2 linked regions of the Vreelandella piezotolerans genome follow. The protein of the gene in region 1 interacts with the protein of each later gene in a pairwise test. Links are inferred from orthologs where the notes say so. Each region holds a gene or a part of one and is shown on either strand. Other genes may lie near its edges.

Evidence for each region.
Region 2: the proteins of uvrB (region 1) and uvrA interact in binary tests that used the Escherichia coli proteins (3 or more experiments, as listed by UniProt). The link is inferred for Vreelandella piezotolerans from one-to-one orthologs.

Annotation. Positions count from the first base shown.
Region 1 is NZ_CP048602.1:1,931,044-1,943,024, reverse strand. The notes cover bases 4,112-7,036. They hold uvrB (excinuclease ABC subunit UvrB), read left to right. Parts: upstream 4,112-4,524; coding sequence 4,525-6,549; downstream 6,550-7,036. Other genes in these bases: GYM47_RS08895 (OsmC family protein), read left to right, coding at 4,112-4,500. In the rest of the region: GYM47_RS08920 (putative motility protein), read left to right, coding at 1-177; GYM47_RS08915 (peptide chain release factor 3), read left to right, coding at 366-1,955; GYM47_RS08910 (TatD family hydrolase), read left to right, coding at 1,974-2,762; CAF17-like 4Fe-4S cluster assembly/insertion protein YgfZ, read right to left, coding at 2,753-3,709; GYM47_RS08900 (hypothetical protein), read left to right, coding at 3,895-4,092; more of GYM47_RS08895, read left to right, coding at 4,093-4,111; GYM47_RS08880 (fumarate hydratase), read left to right, coding at 7,561-9,066; cls (cardiolipin synthase), read left to right, coding at 9,172-10,590; GYM47_RS08870 (LysR substrate-binding domain-containing protein), read left to right, coding at 10,647-11,564; GYM47_RS08865 (bifunctional nicotinamide-nucleotide adenylyltransferase/Nudix hydroxylase), read right to left, coding at 11,575-11,981. UniProt on the Escherichia coli protein: The UvrABC repair system catalyzes the recognition and processing of DNA lesions. A damage recognition complex composed of 2 UvrA and 2 UvrB subunits scans DNA for abnormalities.
Region 2 is NZ_CP048602.1:151,600-164,054, reverse strand. The notes cover bases 3,844-7,242. They hold uvrA (excinuclease ABC subunit UvrA), read left to right. Parts: upstream 3,844-4,192; coding sequence 4,193-7,042; downstream 7,043-7,242. Other genes in these bases: GYM47_RS00700 (Crp/Fnr family transcriptional regulator), read left to right, coding at 7,163-7,242; GYM47_RS00710 (MFS transporter), read right to left, coding at 3,844-4,022. Also shown: fabB (beta-ketoacyl-ACP synthase I), read left to right, coding at 1-200; GYM47_RS00725 (lysophospholipid acyltransferase family protein), read right to left, coding at 280-1,014; GYM47_RS00720 (sugar nucleotide-binding protein), read right to left, coding at 1,011-1,904; ssb (single-stranded DNA-binding protein), read right to left, coding at 1,973-2,566; more of GYM47_RS00710, read right to left, coding at 2,643-3,843; more of GYM47_RS00700, read left to right, coding at 7,243-7,900; GYM47_RS00695 (ribonucleoside-diphosphate reductase), read right to left, coding at 7,972-8,721; GYM47_RS00690 (adenosylcobalamin-dependent ribonucleoside-diphosphate reductase), read right to left, coding at 8,772-10,883; GYM47_RS00685 (hypothetical protein), read left to right, coding at 11,088-11,651; GYM47_RS00680 (sensor domain-containing diguanylate cyclase), read right to left, coding at 11,648-12,455. UniProt on the Escherichia coli protein: The UvrABC repair system catalyzes the recognition and processing of DNA lesions. UvrA is an ATPase and a DNA-binding protein. A damage recognition complex composed of 2 UvrA and 2 UvrB subunits scans DNA for abnormalities.

The sequences.
Region 1 (11,981 bases):
GCGCTGTACATGAATCAGGCGCAAACCGCTGAGCAAGCGCAAATGCAAATGTTCCGCGAGGCTCTGGACGTTCAAGCTGAGCAAATCACTGAAGTGTTGGCCTCTGCTGACACCGGTGCTCAGCCGAACCTTGCTCAAGAGGGTAGCGTGGGCACCCAAGTGAATACCTACGCCTAACGCTTGCTCTTGTTGAGTGCTTGCCTCAATAGACCCAAACGCCGACACTGTCGGCGTTTTTTTGTGCACTGGACGTTACTCACGTGGTGGTATGCCGTTGTAGGCGACTTGCGTTACCATAGGCCTATTGCGTCGAGGATTTGGCGCCAAGTTTTAAGTCATCACGTTGCACCTTCTTAGAGAACTCCATGTCTGACGCCCAAATAGCGCGCGAAGCCGAGCTGCGCCGTACTTTTGCGATTATTTCGCACCCTGACGCCGGCAAAACCACGATCACAGAAAAGATGCTGCTGTTCGGGAATGCCATTCAGCTGGCGGGGTCGGTGAAAAGTAAACGTAATGATCGCCACGCAACGTCCGACTGGATGAAGATGGAGCAGGAGCGCGGTATTTCGGTCACTACCTCCGTGATGCAGTTTCCTTACGGCGGCCGTATCGTCAATCTGCTTGATACGCCGGGTCACGAGGATTTCTCCGAAGATACCTATCGTACCCTGACAGCGGTGGATTCTGCGCTGATGGTCATCGACGGCGCGAAAGGCGTCGAAGATCGCACGATCAAGTTGATGGAAGTATGTCGTTTGCGCACGACGCCCATTCTGACGTTCATCAATAAAATGGATCGCGATATACGCGATCCCATCGAAGTCATGGATGAGGTCGAAACGGTCCTCAATATTCAGTGTGCGCCGATGACGTGGCCGATCGGGATGGGGCGCCATTTCAAAGGGGTGTATCACCTCTACAATGATGTCATCCATCTTTACACGCAAGGGCAAGGCAACCGTATTCCTGAGGATAAGCGAATTGAGGGATTGGATAACCCTGAGGTAGACGCGATCCTGGGCGAGGAGCAAGCCGAAGAGCTTCGCATGGAGGTCGATTTGGTGCGCGGCGCGTCTCACGAATTCGACTTAGAAGCCTATCGTCGTGGTGAACTAACGCCGGTCTATTTTGGTACCGCCATGGGTAACTTTGGCGTGCGTGAAATGTTGGATGGCTTCGTTGAGCATGCGCCATCACCACAACCTCGCGAGACCGATACCCGCGAAGTGACCGCGAAAGACGAGCGATTCACTGGTTTCGTCTTCAAAATTCAAGCCAATATGGATCCGAATCATCGTGACCGCATTGCGTTTCTGCGCGTCTGTTCGGGTAAGTATGAAAAGAACATGAAAATGCGCCATGTGCGCATTGGTAAAGACGTCAAGATCGCCGATGCCCTGACGTTCATGGCCTCGGACCGCTCTCAGGTAGAGGAGGCGTGGCCTGGCGATATCATCGGCTTACATAACCACGGCACGATTCAGATTGGCGATACGTTCACCGTCGGTGAAGATATGCGCTTTACGGGGATCCCTCATTTCGCTCCTGAGCTTTTCAAGCGGGTTCGCCTAAAGGATCCTCTCAAGATGAAAGCGCTGCAAAAAGGCCTGCAGCAGCTCTCTGAAGAGGGCGCTACGCAGGTATTCATGCCGATGGACAACAACGACCTGATTCTGGGGGCCGTGGGTACGCTTCAGTTCGATGTGGTCGCCCACCGTTTGAAAGAGGAGTACAAGGTCGACTGCCTTTACGAGGGCGTCAATGTGCAAACCGCACGCTGGGTCTATTGTGACGACGCGAAAATGCTCGAAGAGTTCAAGCGTAAGGCAAGCGCCAACTTGGCTATCGACGGTGGTGGCTATCTAACCTACATCGCGCCGACGCGGGTCAACCTGCAAATGACCCAGGAGCGCTGGCCAGACATTCGTTTCCAGCCAACCCGCGAGCATTAATATCCGCAAGGGGGATAGATGCTGATAGACGCCCACTGTCATTTGGACGTTGCGGAGTTCGAGACGGACCGTGATGCCGTCATCGCCGCTGCGAAGGCCGTGGGCGTCTGCCGCTTCATCGTGCCTGCGACGGTGCGGCAGCGTTGGCCGCATGTGCTGGCGCTCGGCGAGCGTGACGATGTCCGCATCTGTCTCGGGCTTCATCCTTACTTCATTGAGCACCATCACCCAGATGATTTGACGGCTCTCGAGGCGCTGGTCACCCAGCAGCTCGAGGGGGCGCCTAAGGACCGGCCGGTGGCGATTGGTGAGTGCGGTATCGATGGTCGTTTTATTGATAGTCTGGACGCTCAGTGGCACTACTTCGATGCCCAGCTTTCTATCGCCAAGCGAAGCCGTCTACCGGTCGTGGTTCACTGCGTCAAGGCCAATGACAAAGTCAGTCAGCGGTTGCGCCAACAAGCGTTGCCAAGGGCAGGGCTCGTTCATGCCTTTTCTGGCTCCTACGAACAGGCCGCCAAGTTTTTGGATATGGGCTACATGCTGGGATTGGGGGGGGCGGTGACCTATGAGCGTGCTCAAAAGTTACGCCGCGTAGTGACAAAATTGCCTGATGATGGGTTCGTGCTGGAAACCGATAGCCCCGATATGCCGTTAAGTGGCTACCAAGGCCAGCGCAACGAACCTTCGCACGTGGCGCAGGTGGCGAAGGTAGTGGCAGAGTTGAGAAAACAGCGCTTCGCAACCGTGGCGGCATTGAGCAGTGCCAACGCCGCCCGGCTGTTTGCATTAGACGATCAGTTCTGAGCAAGCTGAGCGGCTATCTGCTCAGGGTCCAAGCGCTCGATCGGATAGGGAAGCGCCTGCAAGGTAAGAGGTGTTGTCTGCCAATAGACGGTCACGCCGTCTTCCATCACCTTGGTATTCATTACGGCCAGAAGCTCGATGTGCTGATCATCGCTGGTTGCACTGCTGACGACTTCGCCTAACGATTTACCGCTCTCATCCATTAGGGTGGCACCCAGCTCGGGCAGCGAGGCAGTGTGCGCGCGGGCGTGCACGAGGCGCTTCTTGACTTGGCCGCGGAAATGGGCGCGGGCAACGACCTCCTGGCCGGTATAGCACCCTTTCTTGAAACTAATCCCGCCCAACGCTTCCCAATTCAGCATTTGTGGTAGGAACTGGTCCTGCTGAGCGGCCGTGAGCCACGCCAGTCCGCTACGGATATCTGACAGCTTCCAGGCGTTGAGCAATGCCTCGCTGTCTGTCAAGAGATTTTGAGGCTCTTCTTCGAACATGAATAGCCAACGAGGAGACCCTGGGAGGCGTAGCACCGTGCCAGACGTGCTAGTGGCGTGGGTGTAGGGCTGCTTTGGCAACGTCACGCCCAGACAATAGGCCAAGTTTTCGGCTGACTCACTGGCGCCTGCGAAAATGATGTTTTGTGCCACTGATAACTCCGCTTTGTAAAAAGCGGCAAATTTGTTCAGGTGTTTGGCCAGATCATTCGCCAGAGAGGCGTCGAGAATCAGCCGATAATGATTCATCTCGAGCCTACACAGCTGTCCGTTGGCCAACATGCGGCCCTTTGGGGTACAAAAACAGGTAAGCGGCGCAAACGAGCCGTTTGCCAATCCCACTTGCGCGCTGGTTTGACCTTGCAAGAATTTCTCCGCATCGGCCCCTTTGATATCCAGTGCAGCATATTGATCCAAACGTACGGCACTAGAGGGCGGCGTCTTCTCCATGGTCATGGTCGCTCCTGAACATTGTGGGTAAGCATCGTCGATCTTTATCAAAATGTGGGCAGACTTGTTGGATTGCAAGGCCTTGACGGCATGCTAGACTCTTCATTCTGTATCAGGTTTGCATAGGTAATGGTCGTTGCCGGTTACCACGACGCAACCTAGGCAAACACTTTTCCTCAAAAGGACGTTTCATGGCAGTTCAATCATTGAGTTTTCAGGGTGTTACCACCGCAGAACAAGTCAACAAAATTACCACCGCTCTGATGATGTTGGATGGCGTCGATAGCGCTGAAGTGGGGCGCTATGGTGCAGAAGTGGAGGGGCGCGCGAAACGAGACGCTCTCATCAAGGCCATTGAAAAACTCAACCTGCGCATCAAGGTATCGTAAATGCATCTGCCTATCGTGGTGATCAGTGAACGAAATATCGCCTTTCGTCAGCGCGTCGAGGTCAACGGCATGGATGACCTCTTCGCGGACGTGCCTACGGTGGTAGGAGGAGATGAAAGCGCTCCAGATCCCCATGACTATTTTGATATTGCGCTGGGAACCTGCAAGGCGATCACGGTCCAAATGTACGCCAAACGTAAGCAGTGGCCGTTGGAAGGGGTGACCGTCACAGTGCAGCGCGATGACAGCGGCGAACGCCAAGGTCACTACAAGCTGGACGTGACGTTAGAGCTTCATGGCATCAGCGTTCCAGAGCAACGCGCTAAACTGGAGGAGATAAGCCATCGCTGCCCGATCCAACGCCTGATGACCCAGGCGACGATCGAGATAGCCACCCACACCGTGTAGGCCCATTCACCAATAGGAGCAAAGATGAGCAAGGAATTTCGTCTGCAGTCAAAATTTCAGCCTGCGGGCGATCAGCCTGCGGCCATCCGCGGGTTGATTAGCGGTTTGGAATCCGGGCTTGCCCATCAGACGCTGCTTGGTGTCACCGGTTCGGGTAAAACCTTCACTATGGCCAACGTGGTTCAGCAGTTGCAACGACCCACGATCGTCATGGCGCCCAACAAAACGCTAGCAGCCCAGCTTTACGGGGAGTTCAAGTCGTTCTTTCCTGATAACGCCGTCGAGTACTTCGTTTCGTATTACGACTACTACCAGCCAGAGGCCTACGTGCCTTCTTCAGATACGTTCATCGAGAAAGACGCTTCGATCAATGACCATATCGAGCAGATGCGCTTGTCCGCTACTAAAGCCCTGTTAGAGCGTCGGGATGCGCTGATCGTCGTTTCCGTATCGGCGATCTATGGTTTGGGGGACCCCGATCAGTACTTGAAGATGCGTCTTCATTTTACACGCGGTGAACTGATCGATCAGCGTGCGTTTTTGCGCCGTTTGGCCGAGCTTCAGTACACCCGTAATGATATGGATTTCCGTCGCGGTACCTACCGCGTGCGGGGCGATGTCATCGATATTTTTCCAGCGGACTCGGACGAAGAGGCGGTGCGCGTCGAGCTGTTCGACGACGAAATCGACTCTATTCGTTTGTTTGACCCGCTGACCGGCGATGTTCGTGGTCAAGTACCTCGCATGACGATCTACCCGAAGTCCCACTACGTGACGCCCCGAGAAACCATTCTTGAAGCTATCGACGCCATCAAAGCCGAGCTCAAAGAGCGCTTGGAGTGGCTGCGTCATCACGAGCGTCTGGTAGAGGCTCAGCGGCTAGAGCAGCGAACGCTCTACGACATCGAGATGATGCTCGAATTGGGCTACTGCAACGGGATTGAAAACTACTCGCGCTACCTCTCAGGCCGTGCTCCTGGCGAGCCGCCTCCCACGTTTTTCGACTACTTGCCGGATGATGCGCTGCTGTTTATCGACGAGTCACACGTCAGCGTGCCTCAAGTGGGAGGGATGTACAAAGGCGACCGTTCGCGTAAAGAAACGCTGGTGGAGTATGGATTTCGCTTGCCGTCCGCGTTGGATAACCGGCCGATGAAGTTCGAGGAGTGGGAGTCGATCTCACCCCAAACGATTTTCGTGTCGGCGACACCTGGGCCTTACGAGGCCGAGCACGCAGGTCAAATCGTCGAGCAGGTCGTGCGACCAACGGGCTTGTTGGATCCGCAGATCGAAGTGCGCCCGGCCAGTTCGCAGGTGGACGACCTGCTGTCGGAGATTGGCTTACGTAACGCCGTTGGCGAGCGCGTGCTGGTGACAACGCTGACCAAGCGCATGGCGGAAGACCTGACGGATTACCTCGACGAGCACGATATCCGGGTGCGCTACCTGCACTCCGATATCGATACGGTCGAGCGTGTCGAGATCATCCGAGACCTGCGGCTGGGTAAGTTCGATGTCCTGGTGGGTATCAACCTGCTTCGGGAAGGGTTGGACATTCCTGAGGTATCGCTGGTCGCCATTTTGGATGCCGACAAAGAAGGCTTCCTGCGCGCTGAACGCTCGTTGATCCAAACCATTGGTCGTGCCGCACGCAATGCCAACGGCAAGGCGATTCTGTACGGTGATCGAATCACCGATTCCATGCGTAAAGCGATCGATGAGACCGAGCGACGCCGTGCCAAACAGATGGCGCATAATGAAAAGCATGGTATTACGCCCACAACGGTCACGCGCTCCGTGGCGGACATCCTCGAAGCGGCCCAAACGCCGGGTAAAAAGGGCAATCGCCGTAAGGGTAGCGAGCGTAAAGTGGCTGAGCCATCAGGCGGATACGATGTGGCGTCCATGAACCAGCAGGAGCTTCTGGCCGCCATCAGCAAGATCGAAGATGCCATGTTCGAAGCAGCGCAAAACCTGGAGTTCGAAGAGGCTGCCCGGCTCCGCGACCAGCTGCATCAAATGAAAGAAAAACAGCTGGCGCTAGGATAACCGATGCCCGAAGGTCCCGAGATCCGCCGAGCGGCGGATCGCATTGAAAAGCAGATTGGTGGAAAAATTCTCGAGGATGCCTGGTTCGCCTTTCCCGAGCTTGCCAGTCAAGCCAGCTCGCTGATCGGTGTCAGGGTGTCGGCAGTGGACTCGTGGGGAAAAGCCATGCTGATTCGGTTTGCCGACCGTCGTGTGCTTTACTCGCACAACCAGCTTTATGGCGTATGGAAACTGCATGCTGACGACAAGCCACCCAATACGTCGCGCTCCTTACGAGTTCGTTTGGTGGCGGAAGGGCGTGCTGCCAGTTTATACAGTGCTTCTGACGTTTCGCTTTGGGAAGAGGACAGGCTGGCGCATCATCCGTTTTTATCCCGTTTAGGACCTGACTTGCTGAGCCAGCAAGTCAGTGCTGCCGACGTAGAGCAACGTCTTTTGTTACCGGCGTTTAGGCGCAGAAGTTTGGGAGCACTACTGCTCGACCAGGGGCTGGTCGCCGGCCTGGGTAACTACTTACGTTCTGAGATTCTGTTTTTTTTCCCAGTTGCATCCCAAGCAGCGTCCTTGTGACCTCACGAGTGAGCAGCTAGCGGTGTTGTCGTCGCGCATCATCGATATTACCCGCACGGCTTACCGAACAGCAGGTGTCACCAATCAGGACGCGTGGATCGAACAAGCCGTTGCCTCTGGTGAGTCTCGCCGCCAATGGCGGTTCAGCGTGTTCGAGCGTGCCGGATTATCGTGCCACCGCTGTGGTTATGTGATTGAGCGTACGACAATAGGGTCACGGCGACTCTATTGGTGCCCTCGGTGTCAGCCACCTCCTTCGCCGTAAATTTTATACCGTTATCTCAATTTTGATGATTCATAATCCTACCAAAGAGCTAAGTGAACAAAGCGCGTAGCCCACTGGATTGGCTGCCGCCTTGGGCCTCAATACGGTATACTTCCCGCACACTTAGACGGCCGCCAAGGCTGCAGCCTAGACGTTAACCGAGGAGCTGTTAATCCATGACCGTGATTCGCCAGGACGACGTGATCCAAAGCGTTGCCGATGCTCTGCAGTACATCTCTTACTACCATCCCAAAGATTTCATTGACGCCATGGCGGCGGCCTACGAGCGGGAAGAGAACCCGGCAGCCAAAGATGCCATCGCACAGATTTTGATCAATTCCCGCATGTGCGCTACGGGTCACCGCCCGATTTGCCAAGACACCGGCATCGTGACGGTCTTCGTACATGTGGGCATGAACGTCACATGGGACGCCGAGATGAGCCTTGACGACATGGTCAACGAAGGCGTGCGTCGTGCATACCAGTTGCCGGATAACGTATTGCGAGCCTCGGTTCTGGCCGATCCGGACGGCAAGCGTCAAAACACCAAAGACAACACGCCCGCCATCATCCACCATAAAATCGTGCCGGGCGATAAAGTCGACATCCATGTGGCCGCGAAGGGAGGCGGTAGCGAAGCAAAATCGAAATTCGCCATGCTTAACCCTTCCGACAGCGTAGTCGATTGGGTAATGGAGCAGCTTCCCAAAATGGGGGCGGGCTGGTGCCCACCGGGCATGCTGGGTATTGGGATTGGTGGCACCGCTGAAAAAGCGATGGAGATTGCCAAAGAAGCGCTGCTCGACCCTATCGATATCCAAGAACTACAGGCTCGCGGTGCCAGCAACCGTGCCGAAGAGCTGCGTCTCGAGCTATTCGACAAGGTGAACAAGAGTGGTATCGGCGCGCAGGGGCTGGGGGGCTTGACCACCGTGCTGGATATCAAAGTCAAAGATTACCCCACCCACGCGGCGAACAAGCCAGTGGCGATCATTCCCAACTGTGCCGCTACCCGCCACGCCCATTTCACGCTGGACGGATCCGGCCCTGTGGCCTTACCGGCGCCTAAGCTCGAAGACTGGCCGGAAATTACCCGTGAAGCGGGCGACAACGTGAAGCGTGTCAATCTGGATACCGTCACCCCCGAGGAAGTGAAAACCTGGCAGCCTGGCGACACGCTGTTATTGAACGGTAAACTGCTCACGGGCCGTGATGCGGCTCACAAGCGCATGGTCGATATGATCGCCAAAGGCGAGCCGCTGCCTGTCGATATGAAAGGTCGTTTCATCTACTACGTTGGGCCGGTCGATCCGGTGGGTGACGAGGTGGTCGGCCCGGCTGGCCCTACGACGGCGACGCGAATGGACAAATTTACCCGTACGATGTTGGAGGAGACGGGGCTATTGGGCATGGTGGGTAAGGCCGAGCGTGGTCAAGCTGCCATCGAGGCGATTCGTGATAACCAAGCCGTCTATCTCATGGCGGTGGGTGGCTCTGCCTACTTAGTGGCGCAGGCCATCAAGAAATCGCGGGTCGTAGGGTTCGAGGACCTAGGAATGGAAGCCATCTACGAATTCGAAGTGGAAGACATGCCCGTTACCGTTGCGGTGGATAGCCAAGGCACATCGGTGCACCAGACCGGTCCGGCCAAATGGAAAGAGATCATTGCTGAAAAAGCGTGATAGGCTGATGCAATAGACGTTGTATCACGACAGGAGCCCCGTTTTAGCGGGGCTCCTGTGTATGGAGCGACGTCGTGAGACCTAACGGATGTTGAGGAATAGCCCATGACCTCTTGGTTGCTAGGGACAGGGATTATGTTGATTCACGTGCTGGGTATGATCTCGGCCGTGATGGCTCTGATGTCGAGTCGCACGTCACAAGGTGCAGTCGCGTGGATCATTTCATTACTGACGTTTCCCTACGCCGCAGTCCCTGCCTACTGGCTATTTGGTCGTCCACGTTTTTATGGTTATGTGACCGCAAGAGGCGCTCGCGATTCGGTACTGCGCCGGGTGCTCGTACGTTATAGGCATAACGTAAAACCTCACGTTGCACACTCTAACAATACCGACATACAGGCCGTCGAGCAGTTGGCCATGATGCCGTTGACGAAGGGCAATAGCACCAAGCTTTTGATCGATGGCAAAGCAACGTTCGAGAGTTTGTTCCAAGGTATCGAACAAGCGCAGGACTACCTGCTCATCCAGTTCTTCATCGTCCGTGACGACGAGTTGGGTCGACAGCTCCTTCGACAATTGAGCGCGGCGGCCAAGCGAGGAGTGCGCGTCTATTTTCTGTATGACGAAATTGGCAGCCGTAAACTCAACGACAGCTACTTTAACGAGTTGAGAGAAAGCGGCGTCGAAGTATCGCCATTCCGTTCGTCACGCGGACTCAAACACCGTTTCCAGCTCAATTTCCGAAACCATCGCAAGATTGCTGTAGTAGATGGTAAGCAAGGGTGGATTGGCGGCTTCAATGTGGGGAACGAGTATCTAGGTAAGAGCGCCAAACATGGCCCTTGGCGAGATACCCATTTAAACGTGCAAGGCCCTTGCGTGTTGGGATTACAAGAAGCCTTTTGGGAAGATTGGCACTGGGCAACGGGAGACGTCATTACCTTGAACTGGCATGCAGAGTGCCACCCACAGCAAGATCAGCAAGTAGTCATCGTGCCTTCTGGCCCAGCCGACAAGCAGGATACCGCAGGGTTACTCGTACAGCAGCTGATTCATAGTGCCAATCACCGCTTTTGGGTTACAAGTCCCTATTTCGTACCCGATCAAGGCGTACAAGACTCGCTACGACTAGCCGCCATGCGTGGTGTTGATGTACGTGTGATGATTCCAGAACGGCCAGATCATTTACTGGTGTTTCTTTCCGCCTTTTCGTTTTTGCCTGACATGTTAAGGGCAGGCGTAAAAATATACCGTTATCAACCTGGGTTCTTGCACCAAAAGATCATGCTCATCGATGACTCTTCAGCAACAGTCGGCACAGTGAACTTAGATAATCGTTCGTTTCGGCTAAATTTTGAGATTACGGCATTCGTGCCAAGTGCTGATTTTGCTGCCGATGTGGCCACCATGTTAGAAGCCGATTTTGCAAGGTGTCGCCGTGTAACGCTCGATGAAGTGAGCCAGCGACCTATGTGGAAAAAGGTCGTTTCTCGCGCTGCTTATTTAATGGCCCCCGTGCAATAGAGTCTCAGCGTCACCAACGGACGAAACTCTCAACGAACAAACAATAGGAGACATGGGTGAACCTAGAAACAAAATGGCTGGAAGACTTTGTCGCCCTTGCAAACACTCGGAGTTTTTCAGCCTCTGCCCGACAGCGCCATGTCACCCAGCCCGCGTTCAGTCGGCGTATCAGGGCCTTGGAGCAGGCCGTTGGCGTCACCCTGGTGGATCGATCCACCACCCCCATTGGGTTGACCTCGGAAGGGCAACTCTTTTTGGTGACTGCACGCAATTTAGTCGAACAGCTTAATGAATCGTTGAGTCATTTACGCGGCTTGTCGATTGCCAACGAAGCGCTGGACATCGTCGCGGCGCATTCGCTCGCGCTGAGTTTCTACCCCCCCTGGATCTCAAGACTGCAAAAAGGACTGGGGGAGTTGCCGACGCGCTTGGTCGCCATGAATGTCGGTGAAGCCATTCATGTGCTTCGCGAGGGTAACTGCGACCTGATGCTGGCCTACTACGACCCTTTCGCGACGATGCAGTTAGATGCAGAGGTCTTTCCATCATTCTCCATCGGTAAGGTCAAGATGTTGCCCGTCTCGCTACCTGATACGCAGGGTAAGCCGCTATTTTCGCTGCAGCGTGATAGCTCGATTCCGTATTTGGCTTATACCCAAGGGGCCTTTCTAGGCCGCAGCGTGCGCATGCTGCTGAAAAATGACCCATTACGAATGAAACTTCGAACCGTTTATGAGACGGCGATGGCCGAAGGTTTGAAGGGCATGGTATTACAAGGCGTTGGTGTTGCTTGGATACCTGATTTTTGTATACGCGACGAGTTAAAAACCGGCAAGCTCGTGAGAGCTGGGGATGAGAGTTGGGATATACCGCTAGAAATACGTCTCTATCGCTGTTCGCTAGTGCACAAGCCGGGGGTAGAGCGGCTGTGGCGGCAGATGATGAAACTGCCGCGTGATTTCTTGCAGGCCTAAACGTGTAGCTCTAAAGAGAGCCAAAATCTGCGGGCAGGCCGAGGAAGTTTTGGATAATGAAAAAATGGTCTTCAAAGAGGCTTTCGGGCTCCAGGTCGGCAAGCGCCACCCAGCGTGCGTGATCGCCGCCCTTGACGGGTTTAAGGCGGGGCAACTGCTGGTCGGGCCGCAAAGCAAAGTAAAACGCCTCGGCCAACGTGCGACCTCGCCAGCTGCGGTGTGGCTCATCGAACAGCCGCTGACCCTTTAGCGAGCCTTTCAAAACGGGCTCTGGTACTTTCAGCCGGAGCCGTTCGCGAAGTTCACGCAAGCAAGCATCTAGCAAACGCTCATGGGGGTTGATGAAACCACCGGGGAGGGCGAACAATCCTTTGCCCGGCGCCGCCGTACGCTTGACTAACAGCACATGACCCGACT
Region 2 (12,455 bases), 1.8 Mb from region 1 along the record:
AAGCGATCTACTCGCTGCTGATGATGCAGCACGACTTCGTGGCCGCTTCTGCCAACGTCGAGCAGCTCGACGAGCAGGCCGACGGTTTCGATATCGTGACCGAGCGTCGCGACGGCGTCACCCTCGAGCGCGTGCTCTCCAACAGCTTTGGCTTTGGCGGCACCAACGCCTGCTTGGTGTTCCAGCGCTACGACGGCTGATATCCATGTACGGCATCAAAAACGGCGCCTTCGGGCGCCGTTTTTGCGTGAATATGTGTGGATAGTTGCTCAGCGTCGCTTAGCGAGCCACGGGCCTTGGGACCTCGGAAATCTCCTGCAGCTGCCCCTCGATCCAGGCTTCGACATCCACCAACACCTCGTCGGGCGTGCGCCCTTCGGTCGCGATGGGCGGTCCAATGCGCACGCGAAGCACCCCTGGGCGCTTGACCCAGTGACGACCAGGCCAGCGCTCACCGGCATTGTGAGCGACGGGAAGCACCGGCACACCGGCTCGGCAAGCAACGACGCTACCGCTTTTGTTATAGCGCTTGCGCACGCCAGGATCCACCCGCGTGCCCTCTGGGAAAATCAGGACAGACAGGCCAGTGCCCAGGCGTTCGACGCCCTGCGTCAGCACCTGTTTCATGGCTCGCGCGGGCTTGGAGCGATCCAAACTGATCGGGCGTAGCAAGCGCAGCCCCCACCCAAAAACGGGAATGCGCAGCAGCTCGCGCTTGAGCACGGTGCACACCGGCGGCTTCATCACCTGCAGAAAGACCGTCTCCCACTCACACTGGTGATTGGCTTGAATGACGCAGGGCCCTGACGGGATATTCTCCCGCCCCTGAATCTCATAGTGCACACCGCAGGCAATGCGGAACCACACCATCAAGAAGTAGTTGTAGAGATTCAACAGCCGATAGCGAGCCGCCAGTGGCAGAAACGGTGCGATGGGTAAAAAAAGCACCCCAATGAGCAGCATGGCAGTGAAATAACCTACATAAAACAGCAGGCTGCGACCCACATTGATCAAACTGACTCTCCTGTCCCAACGTCATCGGGCTGCTGGTCGCGGGTGAGACACCAAGCATCCAGCATGCGTCCAACTTCCAGCCGCCATGGCTTTTGATGAACGCCAAACACATCCAGCACGCGGCGACAGTTCAATACGCGGCGTAATTTAGCATCGTGGTGATGGTTCAGTGCTTGCACCTCACCTAGCGCGACCGTCTCACCTCGGCCCTCCAGGTGCGTCGCCAATTGCGTGCGCACCATCGAGGTAAAGGTGAACGCACTGACCGGCTCCGTCCCTGCCAAATGGTAGGCCCCCCAAGCGTCGGCCCCGCAGGCCTGCTGCTGCAGCATGCCGATGAGCGCCATCGCCACTGCATCGGCCGATGTTGGGCAACAGACGACATCCTCGGCGGCCCGAACCGCCTGCCCGGTCACCAAGCTATCAATGATTTCATTCAGCCAAGCGTGACTGCCTTCCAGCGCGAACAGGGGCCCCAAGCGCACGATCAGGTGTCGGTGGTAGTCGGCGCGAATGCGGTCGCCGGTCTGGACGAGGCGGCGCAAACACTCGTCGCGTGGGGCGGGCACGACGTGCTCATCGATGGGGATATCGAATCCCTCTTCGTAAAGCTGATCGGACACGCACCAGACCAGCGCCACTCCTTGGGTTTGACACGCATCCACGCAGCGCTCCACGGCGTCCGCATGGGCTTTTACCTCGGCAGGGGTCATGCTCAGCGGATGCGCCAGCGGCGGAATGATCACCGCATCGGGCGCGATGGCCTGCAGCTGGCTCGCCGAAACGGCGAGGCCCTGTTCGATTACCAGCTCGGTATCGGTGCGCCGGCTCGCTTCCCGAGCCAATGCTAAACTCAAGCAGTGCCCGGCATCCAGTATCAGCAGCTTCAAGACAGACCCTCTTCCTCAACCCAAGAACGTAAACTCGTGCGTCATGCGGTGACGAACGCCTGCCAGCGTTAGAACGGAATTTCGTCGTCGAAGTCGTCGAAATTGCCCGGATCAGGCGCACCGTAGCTGTTGTTCTGCTGGTTAGGCGCAGGCTGCTGGGGCGGCGCAGAGCGCTGCGGAGCGCCTTGATTGGGGTAACCGCCTTGTTGGGGTGGCTGCTGCTGACCATAGTTTTGGCCATAGTTCTGCTGCGGCGGGGCCTGCTGAGCAGGTGCCTGCTGGGCATAGCCACCTTGCGGCGCACCGCCGCCCTGGTAGTCACCGCTGCGGCCATCGAGCATCTGCATGTCGTTGGCGACGATCTCCGTACTGTAGCGGTCCTGGCCATTTTGATCCTGCCATTTGCGCGTTTGCAGGCGGCCTTCGATATAGACTTTCGAGCCCTTTTTCAGGTACTGCTGGGCAATTTCGGCCGTTTTGTTGAACAGCACCACGCGATGCCATTCGGTGCGCTCCTGACGCTGGCCGCTTTGACGATCCATCCAGGTATCAGAGGTGGCCAGGTTCAGGTTCGCCACCGCGGTACCGGAGGGAGTGAAACGGACTTCCGGATCCTGGCCTAAGTTGCCAATCAAAATAACTTTATTAATCCCGCGCGCCATAAGGTCGCTCCTCATCATTCATCGTGTACATTAGCGGTCACTGACAGCTGGTCACAGCTAAGCCAGCGGTGAGTCATTAGGTTCGTGGCGGCGACATCAGTCTCGACAACGCCGCCTGGTCCAATGCGTCGCGATTGACCTTCAAGTAGACCAAACGCTCTTCTGGCACGACCATCACATCTTCTACGCCGACCACGTCGGCAAGATGCTCCATCAACAGGTTCATCGCATCGGGCTGCGTTTCGTGCAGCGCCATCACTTCACTCGAGAGCGGCGGCGGCGACGGCATACGCCACATGGCCGTCCACCACCCTAGCGCCAACAAGGCACAGCCTATGAAGACGGCGTTCAACCCCCAAACGTTGGCTAACAAGCCGCCCAGCGTGCCGCCTAAAAAGGCGCCTAAAAACTGGCTGGTGGAGTACACCCCCATGGCCGTCCCCTTGGCACCCGCTGGGGCCAGCTTACTGAGCATGGAGGGCAGCGTCGCCTCCAGCAAATTAAATCCGGTGAAAAACACGAACAACCAAACGAACAGCCAACGTCCTTGCGAGAGCGGCATCCCCAGGCTCGCCAGGCTCAAGGCAATGGCCCCAATGGCCAGCAGGCACATCAGCTTCATCCGCTGACGTTTTTCCGCGACGATGACCAGCGGCACCATGGCGACGAATGACAGTGCCATGATGCCGAGATAGGCAAGCCCATGGTACTCCGCTGCTACGCCTGCATTGAGCAAGCGAAACGGAATGGCGACGAAAATGGCCATCAGTACCAAATGCAGCGCAAAAATCGATAGATCCAGTCGCCACAAATCGGGTCGAGTCATCACGCTCTTGAACTGTTTGCGATCCAGCCCAACGTCGCGGTGGCGCAACCGGCGCGGAGCGGGCGGCACCCAGCGCCATAGCACCACCAGTCCCACCAGCGTCAACAGGGCGGTAAACCAAAACACGCCGGAGAGACCGGCCCAGGCGGCCAGCCAGGGACCAAGCACCATGGCAATGGCAAACGACACGCCGATCGAAAGACCGATGGTGGCCATGGCGGCAGTGCGAACCTGCTCGCGGGTTTGATCGGCCAGTAGCGCCATGATGGCCGCCGCCACGGCGCCACCGCCCTGCAGCGCGCGCCCGGCGATCACGCCGACAATCGTATCCGCCATTGCAGCGATCACACTACCGACGGCGAAAATCACAAGCCCCATGGCAATCACTCGCTTGCGCCCGATACGATCAGAGAGCAGGCCAAACGGAATTTGCAGCGACGCCTGGGTAAGGCCATAGATGCCTAACGCGACCCCCACGAGCAGCGGCGTTGCACCTGCCAACGTATCAGCATAGAGCGCGAGTACCGGCAGAACCATGAAGAGTCCCAGCATACGAGACGCGTAAAGGCCAGCCAAGCCGCTGATTGCACGGCGTTCAGCGGCCAGCAGCAGTGCGGAAACCTTGCGCATAGTGCCCTTGTGTATGGTGGATGGGCCAGAACGGCCTGAGATAACCGACCATTCTAGCGCTTTGTCACCACGCTGGAAACGCCAGCGCGGTGGCGACAGCAGAGACAGTTTTGCCGGGAAGGGTACAGCAAACGTATAATTACGCTTTTGCCACGCGATTCGAGGTGTTGATGGACAGCATTCTGGTCAGGGGTGCCCGCACCCACAACCTCAAGCAGATCGATGTGGAGCTGCCCCGTGACAAACTGATTGTCATTACCGGGCTCTCCGGCTCCGGCAAGTCATCGCTGGCGTTCGATACGCTCTACGCGGAGGGGCAGCGTCGCTACGTGGAGTCGCTTTCCACCTACGCGCGACAGTTCCTGTCGATGATGGAAAAACCCGATGTGGATCACATCGAGGGACTCTCTCCGGCCATTTCCATCGAGCAGAAGTCCACCTCGCATAACCCTCGCTCGACGGTCGGTACGATCACCGAAATTTACGACTACCTGCGCCTGCTGTTTGCCCGCGCCGGCACACCGCGCTGCCCCGAGCACGGGGAAGACCTAGAAGCCCAGACCATCTCGCAAATGGTCGACCAAGTCATGAATCTCGCCGAAGGCACCAAGCTAATGCTGCTGGCCCCAGTGGTGAAGGGTCGCAAAGGCGAGCATTTACAATTGCTCAGCGAGCTGCGTGCCCAGGGGTTCGTGCGGGTGCAGATCGACGGTCAAGTGCTCGAACTCGACGACATCGCACCGTTGGATAAGCGTAAAAAACACGATATCAGCGTGGTGGTCGACCGCTTCAAAGTACGCGACGACATTGCCCAGCGGCTGGCAGAGTCGTTCGAGACGGCGCTGAACCTGGCCGACGGCACGGCGATGATTCACTTCATGGATGGCGAGCAGGAGGATCTCGCCTTTTCATCGCGCTTTGCCTGTCCGGTGTGTGGCTACTCGCTCTCCGAACTCGAGCCGCGCATGTTCTCTTTCAACAACCCGGCGGGGGCCTGCCCGACCTGCGATGGCTTGGGCGTTCAACAATACTTCGACCCCGACAAGCTCATCAGCCACCCGGAGCTCTCTCTGGCGGAAGGCGTCATTAAAGGGTGGGATCGGCGCAACATTTATTACTTCACCCAGTTACAAGCACTGGCCAAGCACTACCGCTTCGAGCTGGAAACGCCCTGGCAGGACTTAGCGCGACACGAGCGCGACATCATTCTCAACGGCAGCGGTAATGAGCAAATTCCGTTCGTGTACGTGGGGGATCGCGGCCGCAAAGTCACTCGGGAACATGCGTTCGAGGGTGTCTTGCCCAATATGCAGCGCCGCTATCGCGAAACCGAGTCCAACATGGTGCGCGACGATCTCGCCAAGTATATCGCCGTCCAGCCGTGTACGACCTGCGGCGGCTCGCGGCTACGCAAAGAGTCGCGTCATGTCTACGTGGACGAACACAACATTGCCGATATCGTCCACCTGCCGATTGGCGAGGCGTGGAACTACTTTGCCGAGCTCGACTTACCCGGTCGTAAAGGCGAGATCGCCGCCAAGATCGTCAACGAGATCCACGCGCGCCTGGAGTTCTTGGTCAACGTGGGCCTGGACTACCTGAACCTGGAGCGCAGCGCCGACACCCTCTCGGGCGGCGAAGCCCAGCGCATTCGTCTGGCCAGCCAGATCGGCGCGGGGCTGGTAGGCGTCATGTACATCCTGGACGAGCCCTCCATCGGCCTGCACCAGCGGGATAACGATCGCCTGTTGAAAACCCTGGAGCGGCTGCGCGACCTGGGCAACACCGTGATCGTGGTCGAACACGACGAGGACGCCATTCGCGCGGCGGACCATGTGCTGGACATTGGCCCCGGTGCCGGGGTGCACGGCGGTGAAATCGTCGCCCAAGGCACGCCTCAGCAGGTGATGGACAACCCTCACTCACTGACCGGTCAATATCTCTCTGGCACCCGCGAAATTGCCGTGCCGCCCTATCGCATTCCCGGCAATCCCGATAAGCAGCTAGTGGTACACGGCGCGACTGGCAATAATCTGCAAAACGTCACCCTCAGCCTGCCGCTCGGGCTCTTCATTGCCGTCACCGGAGTATCCGGTTCGGGCAAGTCGACGCTGATCAACGGCACCCTGATGCCGATTGCGGCCCGCGAGCTCAACCGTGCCACCACGCTCACTCCCGCGCCATATGAGAAGGTCGAGGGCCTCGATCAGCTCGATAAAGTGATCGATATCGACCAGAGTCCGATTGGTCGCACGCCGCGCTCTAATCCGGCCACCTACACCGGCATTTTCACGCCCATTCGTGAGCTGTTTGCGGGCACCCAAGAGGCACGTTCACGGGGCTACAAACCGGGCCGCTTCAGCTTCAACGTCAAAGGTGGGCGCTGCGAGGCGTGCCAGGGCGAAGGCATGATCAAGGTCGAGATGCACTTTCTGCCGGATATCTACGTGCCTTGCGACGTGTGCAAAGGGAAGCGCTATAATCGCGAAACGCTGGATATTCATTACAAGGGTAAAACCATCCACGAAGTGCTGGAGATGACCGTGGAGGACGCCCTGGCATTTTTCAGCCCAGTGCCTGCCATCGCCCGCCGCCTACAAACGCTGATGGACGTTGGGCTTTCGTACATTCGCTTGGGCCAGAGCGCGACCACCCTCTCTGGCGGTGAAGCCCAGCGAGTGAAGCTCGCCCGCGAACTCGCCAAGCGCGACACCGGGAAAACGCTCTATATTCTGGATGAGCCCACCACGGGACTGCATTTCGAGGATATTCGCCAACTGCTCACGGTCTTGCATCGCCTGCGCGATCACGGCAATACCATCGTGGTGATCGAGCACAATCTGGATGTGATCAAGACCGCTGACTGGCTAATCGACCTGGGCCCGGAAGGCGGCTCGGGTGGCGGACAAATCATTGCCGAAGGCACCCCGGAGCAGCTTGCCAAGCAGCACGTCTCGCATACAGGGCGCTTTTTGGCCCCGCTTCTCGAGCGGGGTCACCGCGCGTCAACCACCTCTTAAGCGGCCGTCCCGGCGCAAACGCGCCGGGAGACGCAAAAGAGCGAGCATGCCGCGTGACGACTGCTTATAGTAAGTAACGACGCCGTTTAACAAAGGTGGTTTGCACGAGGAGAAGCACGCGTGGAACAGGATAAGAGCTGCATTATTCGCCACTTTAGCCACTACTGTACGCTGACAGACGACGAAAAGCAGTTGCTCAATTCACTCGAAGAGAGCCCTGACGACATCAAGGCTGGTTCGCTACTATGGGAGATGGGCGCCCCTGCCAACGAGTTTTGCACGCTGCGCAGCGGCTGGGCTTACTCTTACCGTCACCTAGAAAATGGTGATCGGCAGATTCTCGAAGTTTTCCTCCCTGGGGACATCATCGGCCTGCGGGAGTTTGCGTTTTCTCAGCGTCTCGAGAACGTGCGCATGATTACGGACGGAGTGGTCTGCCATTTCCCCCATAAACGGATGCTCGATCTCTTTCGTGAGTCGCTGCCGCTCACCTCGGTGATGTTCGCCATCGGCAGCCGTCAGCAGGCGCTGCTCACCGAACGGTTGGTGAACCTCGCACGGCGCAGCGCGCGCCAAAAGATGGCCCACTTCCTCCATGAAATGTACCTGCGCCTACGCCAAACCAATGACGATATTAGTGGGCAGTTCCGTCTCCCGCTCTCCCAAGAGCAGCTGGCCGATATTCTGGGGCTGAGCCCGGTGCATGTCAGCCGCACGTTCAGCGCGCTCAGCGAGGATGGTTTGGTCTTCCGCGACCGCCACCACGTGTCGATTCCCGACCTGGATGCGCTGGCCACGGAAGGAGAGTTCGATGACTGCTACCTGACCGATAACGTCCGCCCCCTGCTCGACGGTTGATCCTCCGATGACGGCTGATGCGACGTGTGCCGCCCGCTGGCCCAGCGCGCAGCACTTAGCAAAGGGGCGCGTCAGCCACACTTGGACCAGCCGCATCCGGCGTAGCAGGTAGGACAGCCATCCATCATGATCAAGTCCCCTCGGCACTCGGGGCAGGTGCCCACGGTGGCCGGCGCGCCGCTAGCGGATACAGGCGCGCCTGAGGCCTCATCGACAGTTGGACGCTCCTCGGGCTGCCAAGCATGGCCATGCTGCATTCGGTGGGCGTAGCGGGCAACCAGCGTCTCGACCGGCACTTGGTGGCCGTCCTGATCCAGAAAGCCACGCCGATAGAGAATCTGCTGAATCGACCAAGCAATCGCCGCCACTTCAGAATCGTGAAACATGGGCTTATTCCAGCGATTCATGCCACAGCGCACCAACCCCTTATCCCAGGCCACCTTGCGAAGATCCGCCACGGCCTGCGTGACATAGCCGCCCCGCGCCGCTAGCGACAGGCTACGCATCGTGGCAGTGATCCACTGATGCTCGCTGGAGAGCTGGCCCGACGGAAAGAAAAACTCCACCGGGCGCTCGATCACCACGCGCTGACCACCGACCACCCCCTCCACCGGCATGAACGACACCAGCAAATAGACCTTCTTACGCCCTTCGGCCCCCACGTAGGAGATCTTCTCCGACACCGCCTCCAGCGTCCCCTCCGGACGCGAGGGGATACGGACCGTCAGCGGGTCCTCCTCGGCCAACACGGGCTCGGGGGTAGGCCGTTCCGGCTGTTTGATTCGGTAACCGACAATTTTCGACGTGATTTCGACCGCCATAACGCTCTCTCCCAATGTTTGACCGTTGCTCAAGCCTACGCGTGCGCTGGTTACCACTTACCGTAAGTGCCCTCTTTCAAGGCATCGAACAGGTTGGCCGCGTTGTGCTCCTCACCGTCATAGAGCACTTTTTCATCGCCCGTCAGTTCCAGCGTTTCGCCACTCTCTAGTTCGAAGACGTAGGTGGTGTTCTTGAGATCGTCTTCCCGCACCAGCACCCCTTGAAACGCTTCTGGATTGAAGCGGAAGGTCGTGCAGCCTTTCAAACGGCTCTCATACGCCTGCAAATAGAGGTCTTGGAACTGCTCGAACGGGAACTCGGTCGGCACGTTGACCGTTTTAGAAATGGCAGAATCTACCCACTGCTGCGCGGCGGCCTGCACGGCGACGTGCTGTTCGGGCGACACCGAGTCGGCGGTGATGAAGTAATCCGGCAGATCGCTTTCTACCGCATCGGCAGCGATGAAGTGGCGATAGGCGGCCAGCTCGAAGGAGACCACTTCCACCTGCTCCTTGGTCTTTTTGCCGGACTGAATGATGTTGCGGAAATAGCGATGTGAGAACGACGGCTCGATACCATTCGAGGCGTTGTTGCCCATGGAGAGCGAAATGGTGCCCGTCGGGGCAATCGAGCTGTGATGAGTGAACCGCGCGCCGTGCTCGGCGAGCTGCGCCACCAAGTCCGGCTCCAGCTCGGCCACTTTGGCCATGTATTGGCTATAGCGGGCATGCAGAATGCGGCCCGGCACTTTGTCACCGACCTCGTAACCGTCGCTGGCCAGCTGTGGGCGCTCGCGCATCATTTTTGGCGTGATGGTGTGCTCCTCTTCGAGCACCGGCGCCATGCCCTTCTCTTTAGAGAGTTCCAGCGCTTGCTTCCACCCTTCCAACGCGAGGTGACGACTCACTTCCTCAGTGAACGTCAGCGATGCCTGAGAACCGTAGGGTATCTTCAACATGGTCAGTGTCGAACCGAGCCCTAAAAAGCCCATGCCGTGGCGGCGCTTGGCTTCGATTTCGCGCTGCTGTTGGGGAAGCGGCAGTCCGGCGATTTCCACTACGTTATCGAGCATTCGGGTAAAGATCGCCACGACGTTACGATAGCGCTCCCAGTCGAAGCGCGGCTCGGCGCTAAACGGTTCGATCACGAACTTGGTCAAGTTGACCGATCCCAGTAGACAGGCCCCTTCTGGTGGGAGCGGTTGTTCACCACAGGGGTTGGTCGCGCGAATATCTTCACAGAACCAGTTGTTGTTCATACGGTTGACCTGATCGATCAAGATGAAGCCTGGCTCGGCGTAGTCGTAGGTGGAGGCCATGATCGTGTCCCACAGCTCGCGGGCCTTGATCACTTCGACAATGCGGCAGGCCACGCGCCCCTGATCATCCACCGTGTAGCCCTCTTCGATCACCGGCCAGTCGCGGTAAATGATGTCGTCAGCACTAACGTCCTCTTTTTCACCTGGGTGCAGCGGAAAAGCCAGCGGCCAGTCGGCGTTGTGCTTCACTGCTTCCATGAACTCGTCGGTGATCAGCAGGCTAAGGTTAAACTGGCGCAGCCGCCCGGCTTCACGCTTGGCCTGGATGAAGTCCCGCACGTCGGGGTGACCGACATCGAAGGTCCCCATCTGGGCACCGCGACGTCCCCCGGCGGATGCCACGGTGAAACACATCTTGTCATAGATATCCATGAAGGCCAGCGGGCCATTGGTGCCCGCGCCTGCGCCAAACACGAAAGCGCCTTTGTGTCGCAGCGTCGAAAAGTCGTAGCCAATGCCCGCGCCCGATTTCAAGGTCATCCCAGCATCGACCACGGAATCGAGAATATCGCGCATGGAGTCATGGATGGTACGCGAGACGGTGCAATTGATCAGACTGACGGCGGGTTTGTAGGCGTCGGCACCGGCATTGGAGAGAATACGGCCGGCGGGAATCGCGCCGTTCTCCAACGCCCAACGGAACTTGGGCAGCCACTCGTCAGCGTGCTCGCCCTCGACGGCCGCTAGCGCGCGCGCCACGCGTTCGAACGTCGCCGAGACATCCTGATCTACCGGCTGGCCATGGCGATCTTTCAACCGATATTTGGCATCCCAGATCTCTCTTGAGGGGGCCTGCAGAGGGACCTCACTGGATGTCTTCATCGCCTTGGTTGCGGTGTTCATGTCACGAAACTCCTTCACGAGGGATCAATAGCGGCTAAAACGGCCCGATGATACAAGGCATCGCCAGAGAGTATAGCCCCGACTTTCTACTATATCGGCTGCTTTTTTGAGACAAACCCACTAGATATAGAAAAAACAGCACCTTACCCTTTTGATTATTCTCAACACGCTATAGGCTTAGGGTTTTCGATGACGATACGATCTATGAGCCCCACTCGCGCACTCTCTTCCTACGCGTTGTCCACGCTCCTGCTGGCGAACCCGGCGCTGGCGGCCACGTTCAACGTGAGTTCTACCGAACCCCACGGGCACTGGCAGTCGATGGCCCTTAGCCTTGGCGACGAACGCCACTTCCGCGCCGTGGAGACCCACAGCTACTCAGACGCTACGCTCAGCGTGAACACGACCCAGGGTGTCTGCGACCTGCCTTGGCTCGAGATGCGAGTGACGCTGGCGCAACAGCAAGGCGAAAGCCGTGCGGTGAACCTCGTGCCGACGCGGCTACGCATCGACGACCAGCCGATCATCGACACCATGGCGGAGTTCATTACCGAGCGCGGCGATGACGGCTTTTATGCCCATTTCTATTTGCAAGATATGGAGACGCTGATCGAGGAAATGCAGTCGGGGGAACAGCTCTTTCTTGGCTTCGATCAGAACGAGCGGGAGCCTTGGTACATGACCTTTAGCCTGGCGGGTGCAGATGCGGCCATCTCGCGCATGCAAGCGTTGTGCAGTGCGGCCGCCGAGACGGCCCGCACGCCTTAAGTCACGCGCTCTTCGGCGAGTTCTACGCGGTTACGGCCGCTACGCTTGGCTCGATACATGGCAGCGTCGGCCCGGGCCATCAACGTTTTACAGCTATCGCCGGGCTGCCAAATGGCGACACCGATGCTCACCGTGATGGGCTGATCCAGACCGCTGACGTGCAGTGTCGCCACCAGGCTACGCAGCCGCTCAGCCAAGCCGACCGCGGCGTCCATGTCCGAGTGCGTGGCGAGCACCACGAACTCTTCGCCGCCCCAGCGGCCCAGGTGGTCACAGCCACGTAGCGAGGTTTCCACCAGGCGCGCCAGCGACACCAGCACGTCGTCGCCCACGCTGTGTCCGTGGGTATCGTTGATCTGCTTGAAGTGATCCACATCGAATAGCAGCAGCGCAAAGGCAGCGCCGTACCGTTTGGCCGCGACCAGTTCGGCATCGATGGCCTGTTCGATACGGTAGCGGTTCCACACCTGGGTGAGCGGATCGAAGTGGGCGAGCTGCTCCAAGCGCTGATTAGCAGCGGCAAGCGCCTTACGCTCACGCTCTAAATGCATGTTCAGCGTGCTGATCTCGTAAGCGGAGATCGCCAGCGTCAGGTCTTCTCCCAGGTCCATCACCGCCAGGCGCTCGACGCGCTGCCACGCCTCGCTTTTGCCCACTACCTCTTCGCACCAGGCCGCCGACGGCGCCACCATCACCGGGGGTAGCGGTGCCGAGGTCGGTTGCATCGCCCAGTAAAGCGTTTCTACCTGCTCGGGGCGAAAGAAGATCAGCCAGCCGCGCTGAGCCACGCTCATGGGCAGCGGC